2 regions of the Alicyclobacillus fodiniaquatilis genome follow, and region 2 is predicted to be linked to the other one. Evidence: predicted binding sites of a transcription regulator. Region 2 holds the regulator's gene; the other holds the start of a gene.
What was found. Region 2 encodes CtsR, which represses protease genes until heat stress. Its sites were predicted from a motif close to ATGGTCAATAAAGGTCAAACA; they were not measured.
Positions count from the first base shown of each region.

Region 1: a site for CtsR is predicted at 7,375-7,395, ahead of ACFSB2_RS12925 (ATP-dependent Clp protease ATP-binding subunit). Genes of this name have one in related genera too.

Region 1 covers NZ_JBHUCX010000030.1:2,775-11,747, reverse strand. The annotation lists gene ACFSB2_RS12935 (GxGYxYP domain-containing protein) at 52-2,244, opposite strand; gene ACFSB2_RS12930 (GxGYxYP domain-containing protein) at 2,464-4,650, opposite strand; gene ACFSB2_RS12925 (ATP-dependent Clp protease ATP-binding subunit) at 5,123-7,267, opposite strand; gene ACFSB2_RS12920 (hypothetical protein) at 7,603-7,761, shown strand; gene ACFSB2_RS12915 (zinc ribbon domain-containing protein) at 7,767-7,946, shown strand; gene ACFSB2_RS12910 (helix-turn-helix domain-containing protein) at 8,312-8,527, shown strand.
Region 2 covers NZ_JBHUCX010000001.1:61,175-70,147, reverse strand. The annotation lists gene ACFSB2_RS00420 (ATP-binding protein) at 1-1,208, opposite strand, end outside; gene ACFSB2_RS00415 (TetR/AcrR family transcriptional regulator) at 1,723-2,298, opposite strand; gene ACFSB2_RS00410 (CtsR family transcriptional regulator) at 2,521-2,988, shown strand; gene ACFSB2_RS00405 (UvrB/UvrC motif-containing protein) at 3,008-3,526, shown strand; gene ACFSB2_RS00400 (protein arginine kinase) at 3,539-4,618, shown strand; gene ACFSB2_RS00395 (ATP-dependent Clp protease ATP-binding subunit) at 4,615-7,062, shown strand; gene radA (DNA repair protein RadA) at 7,207-8,556, shown strand; gene disA (DNA integrity scanning diadenylate cyclase DisA) at 8,569-8,973, shown strand, end outside.

The sequences.
Region 1 (8,973 bases), on a different contig from region 2:
CTGCAGAGATGGCTGCATACCAAGAATAGCGATTACGCTGTCCTTCCTTTGTCAGTTCGACGGACTGGACTCCCGTACGCTCGCATTCCGGATGTACACGTTGACATCACCAGCATCAGGTTCCCCGACCTGTAGTTGTGGTGCTTGCCCAGTTTGTCCGCTAGGCGCATTGCTCGGGATCGTCACCGTCCATGTAAGTGTTTGAAATTTGGAACTCAGATTCACAGGCAATGTGAGAACATTACTTGTTCCCGTCCAGAGATTCATGTACGCCACACCAGAACCCGCCAATTGCACGGAGAAGGTATAGGTCTTCCCATTTTGCACGGACGGGTAATAGGAAAGCCAGTCTGTATGTCCAATATCGGCTTGGACTTGCCACTCTAGGGCCGATTCTCCTTGATAGGTTGTGTTGGTCAAGGTGGCATCCTGGCCACTGTAGGCCATTTGCCAACCTGTCGTACCTGCTTCACCGCTCGGATTGGAAATGAGATTTGGGCCTTGCGGGGAAGTAGGGGTAAAGCCCGTCAACTGGGTAGGTTGGACACCATCTTTAATCAATGCCGAGCCCGGTATCGCTTGAGCATTATACGTCGGCAGGTTTTCCTCTTGCTGATTGTGATACGCCTTCATGGTCAACGCCAGTTCGCTTGGAGTCGTAAACACGAATCTCTGTCCAGTCTTCTCGCCAAAAAGGGTCAGTTGTTGGGCAATCTGCAACTCGTCACTCGGTGTAAGGGTCCAGGCATCGATGAGCGGTTCTAAGAACAACGGCTGCCCATTCTGCTCGTTTGTAGCCTGTTGCTCAATGGTAGAGAGCAAATCATTCGGAGCTGCAATATAGCTACTGGTCTGTCCGAAAATGGCCGTGTTTCCACTCGTCTCATAACCGATTGGCCCATTATACGAGATGCTTGGCACACCGGACGCTTGTGCATAGGTGTCTAGTGCGCTGGGCGTTCCCCAATAGTCGACCGTATGCATGTCGTCCTGCCGCAGAAATTCGCCCGACAACTTGGCGAATTGAACCAGGTTCGATCCAGTCTCTGCCGTCGCATACCCAACACCAGACGGTCCTGGGAGTAACTCACTACTTTTCGGCAGGTGCTGGTAGTAATACGACATGAGTGTCGGCGCGAAATCAATCATCCCTGGAGCGATGGTCCAACCGGTGGGCACTGCCCCCAAATCCGGATCCTGCCACAGCTGAAGCATACGATGCTGAACGTACTGGGCATTGTCGCCTTCACTGGTTATGAAGGCGACATACACCGTTTTTGGCGTCGCTTTAACCGCGTGGGGCTGTGACTGGTGGAACGATTTCGGGCTCGGCATGGATGCCCATACCGATTCATTGGCCAGAAAATCCGAGGCATTCAAGAAATGGCCCTGGCTGCTTAATTCCGCCACATCCGGTCCCTCATCCGGAATGTAACCGAGAATCGGTGTATTGGCCGGCGTATGTTGCAAGATCTCGTCCATCAATGTCTTCTGCTGCGGATTGGTCGAGGTGAGATAGAATACGAACGACTTCGTGGCCACCGCGTAATCACGGATATCGCCTGTAGCACCTGGATTGAGCATCACCAGATCCTTCGTGGTAGTCTTGGGTAACAAATTTTCAATCGCCCACTGATATGTCGCCACGGTACCCGTCAAATGATCATTCCGGAAGTCATGCAGAATCTTGATGCCGTAACTCTGTACAAGCGCCTCTTGGCTCGGCGTAATCACCATCGCGTCGTCGATGCCCGCCAAGGTGGTCGCAAGATTGACCGTGTCCGGATTGCTCGGATCCGTGACAATGGCGCCTTTGATCGAGTGGCCGAACTGAGCTAACAGCGTTTCGAGTACCGCGTTTGGATCACTTTGCGAAACGGACAGGTCTGTCACTTTGACATCTTTCGGCACCGCTTGCTGCAACCAAGTCTGGTCTTGCGCAGTCTGGGACAAATAAATCCGTGTACTAAGCTGTTGTTGGTTGTAAGCGCCTTGCAGCGTAACCGCCGCTAATTGCACATCTGAACTTGCGGTTTGAATGTTAGCCGCAATCAAGGTCTTTGGTTTACTGAACTTGATCCACAAATCATTTGGTGGTTGGGATTGAGCACTCTGTGTTGCCACGGAAGGCGTGGCCGAAGGACTTTGAGCTTGGGTGTCGGCAAACACCAGCGTAGGCCATACTGCGGCTCCCCCAGCTAGGAGGCCAAGCGTCAGGCCGACCATTTTCTTACTCAAGGGCATGTGATATTCCTCCTTGGTTTCAAGATTCTCAAGCGATATGTAAGACTGTGCACCGCTTGGATTTATGCAATAAACGGTTGTCACCGTTTATGCCGAGGAGTTCTCTTTCATTGGGCTCGAGCCATGCTTTGCTTGCGGCAAAAGGAATCATCTAAATTGAAATGATAGTCACGTTCGCGTCCCTAGCTCCCACTCGCCATCCAGGCACCAGATTGCGATTTAATTAGAAAGTTGTACGCTGGCATTTCGGATGTACACCGTCGTGGTGCTCGATGAACCCGGTAGGCGGACTTGCAGTTGTGGAGCTGATCCGGTTTGTCCGCCAGGTGCATTATCCGGGATGGATACCGTCCAGGTTAGCGTCTGATAATTTTTACTTAAAGTGACGGGCAATGTTTCGTTATCACCGGCACCGTTAAAGATGTCCATATACACTTGTCCTGTACCTGCCACTTGCACCGAGAAAGTATAGGTCTTTCCGTTTTGCACAAGCGGGTAATAATGAACCCAGTCTGAACTCGAGAGGTTACCGGGAATCTGCCAATCCAATGCGGGACCGCCCTCATACGTTGTACTAGTCAGGGTAGAATCATTGCCGCCGTCAGCGATCGACCACCCCTGTGTGCCTTCTTCACCGCTCGGATTGGAGACAAGATTTGGCCCTTGCGGGGAAGGCGGCGTATAGCCCGTCAGTTGCGCAGGTGGACCATCTTTGAGCAATGCCGAGCCCGGTATCGCTTGAGCATTATACGTCGGCAGCTCTTCCTCTTGGTGATTCTGATATGCCTTCATGGTCAACGCCAATTCGCTGGGCGTCAGAAATACGAACTTCTGCCCGGTTTTTTCGCCATACAGAGTCAGGTTCTGTGCAATCGCCAACTCATCGCTCGGCGTAAGTGTCCAGGTATCGACAAGCGGTTCCAGGAACAAAGGCTGCCCGATCTGTCCGTTCGTGGCCTGCTGCTCAATGGTGTAAAGCAAATCACTCGGGGTCTTGATATAGCCATTGGTTTGACCATAGATCGCTGTTTGCCCGCTGTTCTCGGATACGAGGGGGCCGTTGTACGCGATGCCAGTCACACCGGACACCTGGGCATAGGTATCCAAGGATCCGACTGAGCCATAGTAGTCAACCGTATGCAAGTCATCTCTGCGCATAAAGTCACCTGATAATTTTGCAAACTGAACCAGATTTGCTCCTGTCTCTGCCGTCGCATACCCAACTCCAGAAGGCCCCGAAACCAACTCGCTATTTTTTGGCATGTGCTGGTAGTAAAAAGACATAAGTGTCGGCGCGAAATCAATCATCCCTGGAGCGATGGTCCACCCGGTAGGCACTGCTCCTAAATTCGGATCCTGCCAGAGCTGAAGCATGCGGTGCTGAATGTATTGGGCATTGTCACCGTCGCTGGCCAGAAAAGCAACATATACCGTGTTAGGCGTCGCTTTAACCGCGTGGGGCTGTGACTGTTGAAACGATTTCGGACTCGGCATCGACGCCCATACTGATTCATTCGCGAGCTGATCAGAGGCGTTTAAGAAATGCCCCTCCCTGCTCAGTTCCGCCACGTCCGGATTTTCATTTGGAACGTAGCCAAGAATCGGCGTATTGGCCGGCGTGTGTTGTAAGATCTCGTCCATCAATGCCTTCTGCTGTGGGTCGGTTGAGGTGAGATAGAATACGAACGACTTCGTAGCCACCGCGTAATCGCGGATATCACCGGTAGTACCTGGACTGAGCATCACCAGATCCTTCGTGGTAGTCTTGGGTAATAAATTTTCGATCGCCCACTGGTATGTGGCTACGGTGCCTGTCAAATGGTCATCGCGAAAATCATGCAGAATCTTGATACCGTAGCTCTCTACAAGTGCCTCTTGGCTCGGCGTAATCACCATCGCGTCGTCGATGCCCGCCAAAGTGGTCGCAAGATTGACCGTGTCCGGATTGCTCGGATCTGTGACGATGGCACCTTTAATCGAGTGGCCGTACTGAGCCAACAACGCTTCGAGAACCGCGTTTGGATCACTTTGCGAAACGGACAGATCTGTCACTCTGACATCTTTCGGCACCGCTTGTTGTAGCCAAGTCTGGTCTTGCGCAGTCTGGGACAAATAAATCCGTGTACTAAGCTGTTGTTGGTTGTAAGCGCCTTGCAGCGTAACCGCCGCCAATTTCACGTCGCTGCTAGCTGTTTGAATGTCAGCCGCAATCAAGGATTTCGGCTTGCTGAACTTAATCCACAACTGGTCTGCCGTAATCGATTTGCCCCTATCGATCGATGTTGACGATGCCACTACTGGGCTATTCGTTTGCGCGTCCACAAGTTCGACCGTCGAGAACAGTGTGGAAGCGCCTGCTACCAATCCCACTGTCGGCCTGATCATTTTTCTCACGAATTTGTGCATGTGATCCTCCTATGTCCTGATATCGTCATCTTGTACATCTATGCGATTAACGGTCTTCGACCGCTCACGCTCATAACGGGCTCCGTGCTCGTCCCAAATGACAAGAGACAACGGTTATTGCGTCTTCACAGAAACCTTCTTTATAGCACGAATGTTCTGATTATTATTATTGTACATACAATAATTTTCTAACTGGAAATGAAAAACGGACAAAGACGTATGAATTTGGGACCTTTTTGACAGTTCAGGGTATCATGTCATGCCTTATGAGAGAATAGGACTGCTACCATATTGGGTGTGTGCCAAATGCTCGAAGTGTCTCTTCCATCGGACGTCTAGCTCGTACACCTTAGTGGATTTGAGATTCACGCGTGAACGACCAATGTCTTCGTACACATATCTGGACCTAAAAAAAACAAGGGCTACTCCTCAAAGGCACCTGTAGCGGTGCATCGGGAGTAGCCCTATGTTCTTAGGAAACTCGCACGACAATTTGTTCATTCTCTACGTCAACCGTGAGTTGTTGAACCTCTGAGTGGTCGAGTAGTAGATCTGAAATTTGGTCTTCAACTTGGTCTTGAAGCACCCGGCGTAGCGGTCGCGCACCAAATGCGGCGCTATATCCCATTTTCGCGAGTTTCTTCTTTGCGTCATCGGTCATGATGAGGGTCATTTGTTGTTCGCTGAGACTGTCCTGCAGTTCTTTCACCATCGTATCGACAATGTGCACCAAGTCAGGTTCCCTAAGGGCGTTGAACTCAATGACGGCATCAAACCGATTCAAAAACTCTGGTTTAAAGAAAGCACCCAGAGATGCCAGATGGTTCTGTGCTTGACTTGCGTCTACATCGACACCGAATCCAACCGTGCTCTTCCGTTCCATCACACCTGCGTTACTGGTCATGATGATTACCGTGTCATTAAAGCGAATGGTCCGTCCTTGACTGTCGGTGAGTCTGCCGTCCTCCATAATTTGAAGAAACATATGTTGTACATCCGGGTGAGCCTTTTCGATTTCATCCAACAAAATCAGGCTGTATGGACGCCGACGCACTTGTTCAGTGAGTTGACCAGCTTCGTCATATCCAACGTACCCCGGAGGGGATCCAATGAGCTTAGACACCGAATGCTTCTCCATGTACTCACTCATATCGAGACGAATCATGGATTCTTTCGTTCCAAACAATTCCTCCGCAAGGCACTTGGCGAGTTCTGTCTTACCAACGCCTGTGGGGCCTACAAAGAGAAACGAACCTATTGGCCGGCGAGTAGTCTTGAAACCTGCACGACCCCGTCGAATGGCTTTGGCCACTTTCTTAACTGCTTCTTGTTGGCCGATCACTTTGCTGGATAGGCGATTTTCAAGATCCTTTAACTTGGCCTGTTCAGCCTCTTGCAGTTTCTGCACCGGAATGCCGGTCTTCTCCTCAATGATTTGCTGGATGTCTGCAAGTTTAACTTCAGTTTTGCCACTTACCTTGTCGGCTGTTTGAATCTCAGCTTGCAGTTGCGTTTCCTCGTCACGCAACTTCGCTGCAAGCTCGTAGTTTTCATGCTTAGTTGCTTGTTCCTTCTTGTGCGCTACTTGCTTCAGACGAGCTTCCAGGTCAAATGGATTGTGATCTCCTAAGCGCAAGTTTACTTTCGACCCCGCTTCATCCATTAAGTCAATCGCCTTATCTGGCAGATAGCGATCTTGGATATATCGGCTCGACAAAACTACACATGCGCGAATCGCTTCGTCTGTGTAAGACACCTTGTGGAACGACTCATACTGCGAGCGAATGCCTTTCAAAATGGCGATGGCCTCATCCACGGATGGCTCGTTGACCATGACCGGTTGGAAACGACGTTCAAGCGCTGCATCCTTCTCTATCACTCGGTATTCTTTTAAAGTCGTCGCACCAATCACCTGTAGATCACCGCGGGCCAGTGCAGGCTTAAGAATGTTTCCTGCATCCATTGAACCTTGAGCCGATCCAGCTCCCACAAGCAAGTGAATTTCGTCAATGAAGAGAATGACGTCTGTTCGCTCACCAAGTTCAGCTATCAAACCTTTCATACGTTCTTCAAACTGTCCGCGAATACCAGTGTCTGCTACAAGCGATGCAACGTCGAGACTGTAGACTTGCTTGTTTTGCAACTTGGACGGAACTTGTCCCTCAGCAATTTTCAATGCAAGCCCTTCTGCAATCGCAGTTTTCCCTACGCCAGGTTCACCTATGAGTACCGGGTTGTTCTTGTTACGACGATTCAAAATTTCAATCACTCGAGCCACCTCTTTGTCACGTCCAACCACTGGGTCAATCTTACCTTCTGCCGCCAGACGAGAAATGTCCCGCCCAAACTCGTCCACAAAACCACTGCCGCCAACCCCAGGTTGAGTTTGCGGCATGTTGGCCTTACCAACACCCGGTATCCCGAAATCTTTTAAGAGCTCCTCAAATGGGAATCCATTTGTCAACCCTCCAAATGGAGAAGCCCCCACCGGACGCTTGAGTTGATCTCCGACTTTGCTGTAGCAATCGGAACAAAGGTGAAGATCTCTGACCTGCCCATTGATTTGCAGGCGCATCCCATAACTCGCTTGGTTCACTTTACAGTGTTCACAACGCATCACTTGCTCCTCCTTATATCGTCAACATTCATACTTTGTTTAGTTTCTTGGCTATGCCTTTAACTTTGATTAACTTTGACCTTTATCGGGCTAAAAAAGAAAGTCTGACTTTGACTTTCCTTGACCATTATAATCAATCCATCATTTCTTGGCAAGTGCCTATAAGTGATGTTCTCACTCGTATCGTTGAAAGGGTGACCTCGACCCAGGACAGGCATTTTGCCAAGGAGCTTGGTTTAACTAAGGGAAACAACGTTTTCGATGTAGTCTTAATTGACGATAAGGGAATAATGAATAGTATTGAATCATCATGCAGGGAGAAACGAGGTGCTTGAGTGACGATTCGCGTGGCGTATATCGTATTGAGTGATTGTTTTGATCTGTATTCCTATATGATGGTTGCTTGGATCATCGGCTTGCAAAAGCGATACAAGACAATCGCCTTGCAGAAGTCCGCAAGCAGCTTGAGTATAAGTGCAAGTGGTACAGCGTGAGGTTGATGATCGCGGATAGGTTCTATCCATCATCGAAGCGTTGTTTAGACTGCGGGCACAAGAAAACAGACTTGAAGCTGTCTGATAGGATGTACCGCTGTTCTGAATGTGGCATGACAATGGATAGAGACTTGAACGCGGCCATCAATCTCAAGCAATATGGAATGCGCGAACTGTCAGCATAAACGACGACACGCATATGTACCGATTCGTTGGTCGGGAGTTTAAGCCCTTGGAGCGTCACATAAACGAGAGTAGCCACGGCGAAATCGGACGCGACGAATTGGGAAAAGAGCGAAAACTATCAAGGTTTTATAAGTCTTTTGCAACGGTATAGACTTTTCACCGATTATAGCTTTTTTAGTGTTTCGAATCCTTGAGCGCATCGTGTTTAACCAGATACTCCCCTTGGTTCTTTTCAAAGCATGATGATGTACGATGTGCTGAGTCGCCTTCTCTTTCGTGATAGACACGATGATTTGTTTAAAACGTGGTTTAAATCCATATGTTTGTGTCCATCCTATGACTAGCTAAGCTAGATGGGGTGGGCATGATGCGTGTGAAACATGAACCAGCGGCGCGCTTGCGTGTTCTAATGGCGGAACGAGACGTGAATGTGAATGAACTTGCGGATAGATCCGGGGTAAGTTGTGCAACTGTAACGGCGTTACGAACTGGAAGGGTCCGCAAACCTCAAAATGAAACTGCTTATCGGATAGCTCGAGCTTTAGGTGCCAAAGTAGATAGTATATGGCCTGATATTTGAGAATTTGCAACTTCTAACGAAATCGCGTGTAATCGTGGAATTTAGGGTGGAATCCGGTATACATATGGCATCGGCATGCGCCGTAAGATACATGCCTAAATGCGCTGCCGATAAATCGAGTATGAAGAATATTTTTGACCCCGGTTGGATGGAGTTTCCTTTCCGAATGATGTAGTACGTCATTCAAAGGAGGAGGAAGATGTATGCTGATTGGCTTGGTGGTTGTGGTGATGGTGATCGCTTCACTGTTCGGTATGTTAGCCAAAGTGGCATCGTCTGATGAGTAACGAATAAATCAGTGATAAAGATTTCATTACGAGTTGCATCAAAATCTCGTTCCGAAATGGATATATAAGGGGTATTTTACTGTAGAACAATGAACAATCCAGTGGGTATACTATGCATATGAGCTGGTATCTGAATGACTTTAACGTGATGTTGTCTTG
Region 2 (8,973 bases):
TATAAGCCAATGCCTTGTCCGCTTTGTTCCTGATTGAGTTTTCCGTATTTACGAAAAAGCGCTGCAACTTGCTTTTCTGTCATCCCTATCCCTTGGTCTTCCACATGGATGATCAGATGATTATTTTCAATGGAAGCCAAAATACAAATTGTCGTCTGTTCCGCGCTGTATTTAATTGAATTGTTGATCAAATTTGACAATATCAACCGAAGACCAATTGGGTTGCAGAATATTCTTTCGTCTCCGGTTAAATCAAGCGTATGAGTCAGTTGGATATTCTGAAGCCTTGCTTTGATGCCCATGAACTCGACGGCTTCCTGTAAGAGGGGCATGAGATGGACATCCTCTTTATTCCAAAGCGCATCGTTGCTCAGCATTTGTTCGGTGTTGATAATGTCGGTCATTTCATTATCTACAAGATCGACATAATCCATAATCAATCGCAGTTTATCTCTGCTCTCAGCACTCAAGCCTGGCTCTGTTTGTGATATCATGTATGCGTAAGCTTTAATGACAGTTAAAGGATTGCGTACCTCGTGGGAAATCACATGGGCAAAATCCAGTTTTTGCTTGTAAAAGTTGCGCTCCGACTCCATTTCGGAGTGAATTGAAATAGAAGGGAATATGACTTTCCCTTCACTGTCACTGTACAGGGATGAACGCACCAATTCTGTGTCTGTCATCAGATACTCGTGATTTCTCATCAGCATTGTCTGCAACGAAGCGGTCAACACTGCGCTGTTGTAGGCGCATACACCAATCATGCGCATATCTTGTAGTGCCATGTCTGAGTTCCGTTCATGATTTTCTAACTTTCGTACGATGTCATCCTGTGCTTTCCAGACAACGTTAGACCAAGTGCGCAAAGGGATATGATTGGATATGTATGCGTTCGATATGCTGTTAAAGTGTTCGACAATGGTTTTGGAATAAAAATCTCCGTATGCACTGTAAAATTGCTCATTATTCATGTAATGAACCTTATGTAAGTCTTCTTTCGTTAAAAAGTAACTTAACCTCTCTCTGATGTTCTGAAATACACTGCTGCTTTCAATTAATAGAATATGATGTTCCTGCTCGATCCCGGTGCGAATATATGCAATTGCGTTGTTTAGATAGAGCGCTGGATCTTCATAGAGGTACAGTATATGAGCACCATTTGACAACTGTAAATCCTGTGTCAGTTGAATGATTTTATCATTGAGCATCAAGCGCTGCGACCTCTTTTCCCTGACCTACATAGATTGAAGCGTCGTTTTGTGCTACTAGGATGTGTTGAGCCAATATGCTTCGTGTCTTGATGGTTTGCGGAAACCTTCACATCCGTGAAAGGGCATCACTTCCATCCTTTGTTTGTATGTAGACACGACATATTCTCTGATAAGTCGTCAAACTTCGACATCATACCTATATATTATAAATGCTTTTAACAAAATGAGAAAAGATATTGACAGATCAGTTGAGTTTTTTTCAAAATAGCATTTTTTCGCATTGATCTAGCACGTGGCAAGTGGAAGAAACATGGACTTCATCAGCAAAGATGGGTAATGGAGGACCAACATTCATCAGTGCGGCACTCAAATGGAAACTTGTAGCGTAAATCAAAAGTACAGCAGACCACCTCAGAAGCCGGTCTGACTATCAGTGAAGCTTTACTCTTTCTTTAAAATAAAGGGGCAGTCATCGGCGCAATCCGATTCGCATCATGAGACGTCTTTTTTTCTAATGAGTGGTCAATAATCCATCTAAGAATAGTTTGCTAAAAGTGTGGGCGACATCGTTGGCATTCATGGAACCGGAGGGGCGGTACCATCGGTATACCCAATTACATGCGCCTAAGATGGCAAGCGCAGTGACACGGGGGTGATGAACTTGGAATTCTCCATTTTCACTTCCTTCATTTAATATCTGCGTGACGAGATCCAAATACGTGTCGGTCATTTTCTGAATGACGCCTTGTGGCGCTTCGCCAAGTGAAAAAGCTTCTCTCCACAACACTGTGGTCGTCTCCAGATTTTCAATGGACGTCTGCACGTGCATGCGGATCATCGCTGCTAATTTTTCTTGGGCAGTCATCGGTCGGGCCAGGATCTCTTGAAGTTGTTCATTAAATTGACGGATGGCTGCGTCAGCAATTTGCATCAACAGCTCTTCCTTCGATTGTATGTAATGATACAGGCTGCCTTTTTGCAGCCCTACAGCGTCGGCAATATCCTGTACGGAAGTGGCTTGGTACCCTTTCTGTTCAAACAGTTTGACTGCAGCATGCAGAATTTCCCTTTGCCTGTTCGAGGACATCGGCGAGTTCCTTTCTTATCCTGAACCAGCATATTTGTCGTTGTGCATGTTCATGGATGAAGGTCATATTGGGAAAAGTGTACCGTGAAAACGTTTAATTTTCAATGAACGGTTGATCCGCTTGCGTTTTCAAATGTGCGGTGTATAATAAGGTCAATGAAAGTCAAAGTCAAAATAAGTGAAAGTCAAAGGCGGTGCTGCCGAGGATGGGAGTAATCAGCCATGCCAAACAACATATCCGATGTGATCGAACAGTACTTAAAGCGCATTTTAGAGGAAAGCGATGTTGGGTTTATCGAAATTCAGCGTAGTGAACTGGCTTCTTTATTCCATTGTGTTCCGTCGCAGATCAATTATGTGATAAGCACCCGTTTTACGATGGATCACGGCTATGTCGTCGAATCAAAGCGCGGCGGCGGCGGCTACATCCGGATCCGGCAAGTGCGGCTGGATCCAGAGCATACATTGCTACAACTGCTGCGGGACTGGGGTGACGAGGTCACACAAAGTGCCTCGGAAGCGCTGATTGAGCGACTTGAGCGCGAACAGTGGATAACCGGCCGTGAGGCGGCGATGTTGCAAATTATGTTGCGAAGAGAGGTTCTGAGCGTCGAGTTGCCTTTGCGGGATAGATTGCGAGCTCGACTGCTCTACACGGCGCTTCAAGTGCTTGCCACCTATGAGGATTGATGTCAGGGAGGTGTCCTGAATGATTTGTGAACGATGTCATGAACGTCCAGCTACGGTTCACGTCACCAAAATCGTCAATGGCGAGAAGACAGGTTATCACCTTTGTGAACATTGTGCCAAAGAGCAAGGTGAGATTTTGAACCCGTTTGTTGCGGGCAACGCGTTTGATTTCAACAAGTTGCTCACTGGGCTTTTGAATATGGAGTCTTCTTCAGGTTATGCGCCAGTGCAGACAAGCAGTTTGCGGTGTGCCAATTGTGGGATGACCTATAACCAGTTTACTAAAATGGGGCGCTTCGGCTGCCCTGATTGTTATGACAATTTCTCAAGCCGTTTGGAGCCGCTATTACGGCGCATACAAAATGGCAACGAACATACGGGTAAGATACCGCAAAAATCTGGTCAGCGCGTTCAGCAGCTTCGCAAGTTGGACCAGATGCGGCGCGAATTGCAGCAAGCCGTGGCTGATGAGCAATTTGAGCATGCCGCACAGTTGAGAGATCAAATTCGGGCCTTGGAAAAAGGCACGGAGGACTAGGGAGGGATACAGGTGTCATTAAGCGATTTTTTGCAGCATGCGATGAGTCAGTGGATGAAAGACGGAGGGCCAGACGATGACATCGTGTTGACCAGTCGCATCCGTGTCGCACGAAATCTACAAGGCTATCCGTTCCCGATTTTGCAGACGGACAGTCACGCCAATGAGGTGATAAATGCCGTTGGCGAAGCTTTTCAGACCGACGCCATGTCGGAGCATGGGGAATATGAGATGATTCGCTGCCGAGATTTGGCTGCGCTGGACAGACAAGTGCTGGTGGAAAAGCACCTGATCAGCCCTGATTTGGCGGAACAAGAGAAACGCGGCGCAGTCATTCTCCGGCGCGATGAGATGGTGAGCATCATGGTCAATGAGGAAGATCATTTGCGGTTGCAATGCATCATGCCGGGGTTGCGCCTGAATGAAGCGTGGCAACTTGCCAGCAAGATAGACGATGCGTTGGAGCAGAAATTGACCTTTGCCTTTCATGAAAAATACGGATACCTCACAGCGTGTCCGACGAACGTCGGCACAGGCATTCGCGCCTCTGTGATGATGCATCTGCCGGGGTTGGCCTTGTCAGGCAGCATCAATCGCCTACTCACCGCTGTCTCGCAAGTGGGTCTGGCTGTACGGGGAATTTACGGTGAAGGTTCTGAATCATTCGGGAACCTGTTTCAAGTATCAAACCAAATCACTCTCGGCGAGACTGAAGAAGAGATCATCGGCAATTTGGAAAGTGTTGTTCATCAATTGATTGAACACGAGCGAAACGCAAGAGAAGGTCTTCTTCAGCGCAACCGTATTGAATTGGAGGACAGAGTCAGCCGTTCGTTCGGCCTGTTGGCTTATGCGCGGCGCATGGACTCCAAAGAGACATTGCAACGCTTGTCCGATGTGCGGCTTGGGATCGATCTCGGCATCATTCAAGGCGTATCGGCGAGTATTCTCAATGAATTGATGGTGACGACGCAGCCCGCTTTCCTACAGAAATACTTTAAGCGTGAGCTGTCTGCAACAGATCGCGATATCCGCCGCGCGGCGCTGATTCGCGAACGACTTCGTCTAGATGACACGGAGGTGCATGGATAATGTACGCACGCTTTACAGAACGAGCACAAAAAGTTTTGGCGTTGGCTCAAGAAGAGGCTTCCCGACTGCGGCATCCTGGTGTGGGCACAGAGCACGTGTTGCTCGGCCTTGTCCGCGAAGGGGAAGGCATTGCGGCTCGCGCATTGCAAATGCTTGGTGTCCAGGCAGATAAAGTCCAACAGGAAGTAGAGCGGATCATCGGGCAAGGGCAAAGTCAGGGCCAAGGCCAAGGCGGTCAGATGACATATACACCGAGGGCAAAAAAGGTGATAGAGCTTTCCATTGATGAGGCTCGTAAATTAAATCACACCTATGTTGGCACAGAACACATCTTGCTTGGGTTGATTCGCGAAGGAGAAGGCGTGGCGGCGCGCGTCCTCGCAAACATGGGCATCAGTCTGAACAAAGCGCGGCAACAGGTGCTGCAGCTGCTTGGCGGCGATGCAGCCGACATGGCGGGTGAGAAGGACAGTTCAGCGGGGACGCCAACGCTGGACAGCCTGGCCCGCGATTTGACGCAAATGGCGCGCGACGGCAAGGTTGATCCGGTGATTGGACGCGCCACCGAGATAGAACGTGTGATTCAGGTGCTCTCCCGTCGGACCAAAAACAATCCGGTGCTCATCGGTGAGCCTGGCGTGGGGAAGACGGCCATCGCGGAAGGCCTTGCGCAGCGGATTGTGGCTGGGGATATTCCGGAAACATTGCGCAACAAACGCGTCATGGTGCTGGATATGGGCACGGTGGTTGCAGGGACAAAATACCGTGGTGAATTTGAAGATAGACTGAAAAAGATCATGGACGAAATTCGGCAAGCGGGCAACATCATTCTGTTCATCGATGAGTTGCACACCTTGATTGGCGCTGGCGGCGCGGAAGGCGCCATCGACGCTTCGAACATCTTGAAGCCGGCGTTGGCGCGCGGCGAAGTGCAATGCATTGGCGCGACGACACTGGATGAGTATCGCAAGCACATCGAAAAGGACGCTGCGCTTGAACGCAGATTCCAGCCGATCACGGTGGATCAACCGACGCCGGAAGAAGCCTTGGAAATTCTGCGCGGTTTGCGCGACAGGTATGAGGCGCATCACCGCGTGAAGATCACGGATGAGGCGCTGGAGGCCGCAGTGCGCTTGTCGGATAGATATATCTCGGATCGGTTTTTGCCGGATAAAGCGATTGATTTGGTGGATGAAGCGGGATCGCGCGTTCGCTTGCGCACGCACACGGCGCCGCCGAATCTGAAAGAGCTGGAACAAAAGCTAGAAAAGGTGCGCAGTGAAAAAGACTCTGCAGTACAGGGGCAAGAGTTTGAACAGGCTGCAAACTTGCGAGATCAGGAACAGAAGATCAAACAGGAATTGGAGCAGTTGAAGGAACACTGGCAGCAGACGCAGCAGCATGACGATGTGCGCGTGACCACGGAGGACATTGCCCATGTCGTCGCTGCTTGGACGGGGATTCCGGTCAAACAGTTGGCTCAGGAAGAGTCGGAGCGGTTGTTGCACATGGAAGAAATTCTGCACAACCGAGTTGTCGGGCAGAACGAGGCAGTCGAGGCGGTTGCGCGGGCCATCCGACGCGCGCGCGCAGGCCTGAAAGATCCGAAGCGGCCGATTGGTTCGTTCATTTTTCTTGGCCCAACAGGTGTGGGGAAAACCGAGTTGGCTCGCGCGTTGGCAGAATCGGTCTTCGGCGATGAGGATGCGATGATTCGCATTGATATGTCCGAGTTCATGGAGCGGCATTCCACGGCGCGCTTGGTTGGTTCGCCGCCGGGATACGTCGGTTATGACGAAGGTGGCCAATTGACAGAGAAGGTTCGGCGCAAACCCTACTCGGTGGTGCTGCTGGACGAAGTCGAAAAGGCGCATCCTGAAGTGTTCAACATCTTGCTGCAGGTGCTCGATGATGGTCGTCTGACAGATGGCAAGGGGCGGACAGTCGATTTTCGCAACACGGTCATCATCATGACTTCCAACGTTGGCGCTGAAGAACTGCGCAAGGGCGGCAGTGTTGGCTTTAAGCCGGGGGCTTCCAGCCAGTACAACGATATGAAAGAGAAAGTGATGGAAGATCTGAAGCGCACATTCCGGCCGGAATTTATCAACCGGATCGACGAAATCATCGTCTTCCACGCCCTGGACGAATCGCAAATCAGCCACATCGTCGATTTGATGGTGAGCGATCTGCAAAAACGCCTGGCAGAACAGAATATCCAATTTACTCTGACAGAGGAGGCCAAGCAATTTTTGGCCAAGGAAGGGTTCGATCCGCAGTATGGCGCACGGCCGTTGAAGCGGGCAATTCAAAGACATATCGAAGACAGATTGTCGGAGGCTTTGTTGGCTGGCACCGTGAACAAGGGCGACGCTGTGCGGATTGGATTGGATGGGGATCACCTGAAGGTCGAGCCAGCGGGCGCAATGGCTGCAAACTCGTAAAAAGTGGAACACAATCTGTAGGTTGTCAAACCCGTCGCGATTGCGGCGGGTTTTTCTGCGATACGGGATGGACGCGGCCCATTCGTTCGGTATGATGGTAGAGGGAATCTGTGTAAAGGATGTCCGCAAAGGGGAGAACGGCGTTTGGCGAAAACAAAGACGCAGTACGTTTGTCAAGCGTGCGGCCATATTGAGATCAAATGGATGGGGCGCTGCCCTGGTTGTGGGGAATGGAACACGCTGGTGGAAGAGACGGTTGCGCCGATGAGGTCGACGGCAGTTGCCGCAACGAAAGCATCGCCGCAGCCGATTCAGTCTATCCCGGCGCAAACCGAGCAGCGGTTTCAAACCGGAATGACAGAGTGCGACTGGGTGCTGGGCGGTGGGATTGTCCCTGGTTCACTGGTGCTTATCGGCGGGGATCCGGGGATTGGCAAGTCCACCTTGTTGTTGCAGTTGTCACAGGCGATTGCCTCACAGCAAAAGCGCGTGCTATACGTCTCCGGCGAGGAGTCCGCGAGTCAAATCAAGCTGAGGGCGGAACGGTTGGGCACCGTGCATGATGAATTGTACGTGCTTGCGGAGACGGACTTGGATTTGGTGATTGAGAGCGCAATGCAGGTCAAACCTGATTTCTTAATTGTGGATTCCATCCAAACGGTATTTCGGCCGAGCTTGACATCGGCGCCTGGCAGTGTGGCGCAAGTGAGAGAGTGCACTGGCATGTTATTGCGCGTCGCGAAGTCGCATAATATTGCTACGTTCATCGTCGGGCATGTGACGAAAGACGGCGCTTTGGCTGGACCTCGCATGCTTGAGCACATGGTTGACGCGGTACTATACTTTGAAGGCGAACGTCATCATATGTATAGAGTATTGCGCGCCGTGAAGAACCGATTTGGTTCAACCAATGAGCTGGCGGTTTTTGAAATGCATGACAATGGATTGCAGGAAGTGTCCAATCCTTCTCTTTTATTTCTGTCAGAACGTCAGACGATTGTCCCAGGGTCGGCAGTGGTCGCTGCGATGGAGGGTCGGCGGCCATTATTGCTTGAGGTGCAGGCTTTGGTTGCCCCCACGGGATTCGCGACACCAAGGCGCATGGCCACGGGCGCTGATTACACGCGGGTAAATATGCTGCTGGCGGTGCTGGAACGCCGAATGGGCATGCAGGTGCAAGCGTGTGACGCCTACGTCAATGTGGCTGGTGGCGTGCGTGTCGATGAGCCTGCAGTAGATCTCGGCATTGCCATGGCGCTGGTCTCCAGCCATCGGGATAGACCTTTGGCGCGTGGGGATATCTATATTGGCGAGGTCGGGTTGACCGGTGAAGTTCGTACAGTCACGCGGTTGGCGGAGCGACTGCGCGAAGCGCAAAAATTAGGCTTCCAACGTTGTGTTATTCCAGCTGGTCAAACGGTGACCGAGTCGTTTCCTGGGGTGGAAATCGTCCCGGTGCAAACACTACAGGATGCAATGCTTCGGGCCTTTTAGAGGTGAAAGATGATGAAAGAAGACACCAAACGGGAAATCACCATCAACAAGATTTTACGGATGGTCGCACCAGGGACTGTGTTGCGTGATGGCATAGAAAACATCCTGCGGGCGAAGACGGGAGGGCTTATCGTCATTGGCGCTTCGGAAAAAGTGCTGTCCATCATGGATGGCGGTTTTTCCATCCAATGCGAATTGACGCCGTCCCACCTGTATGAGCTCGCGAAGATGGATGGCGCAATCATTGTCAGCGAAGATGTCAAACGGGTGCTTTTTGCCAACACGAATCTCAATCCGGATCACACCATTCCGACGTCTGAGACTGGCACGAGACATCGGACTGCTGAGCGTGTGGCGCGGGAGACAGGGCAGCTTGTGGTCTGTATATCACAGCGGCGCAACGTGATCACATTGTAT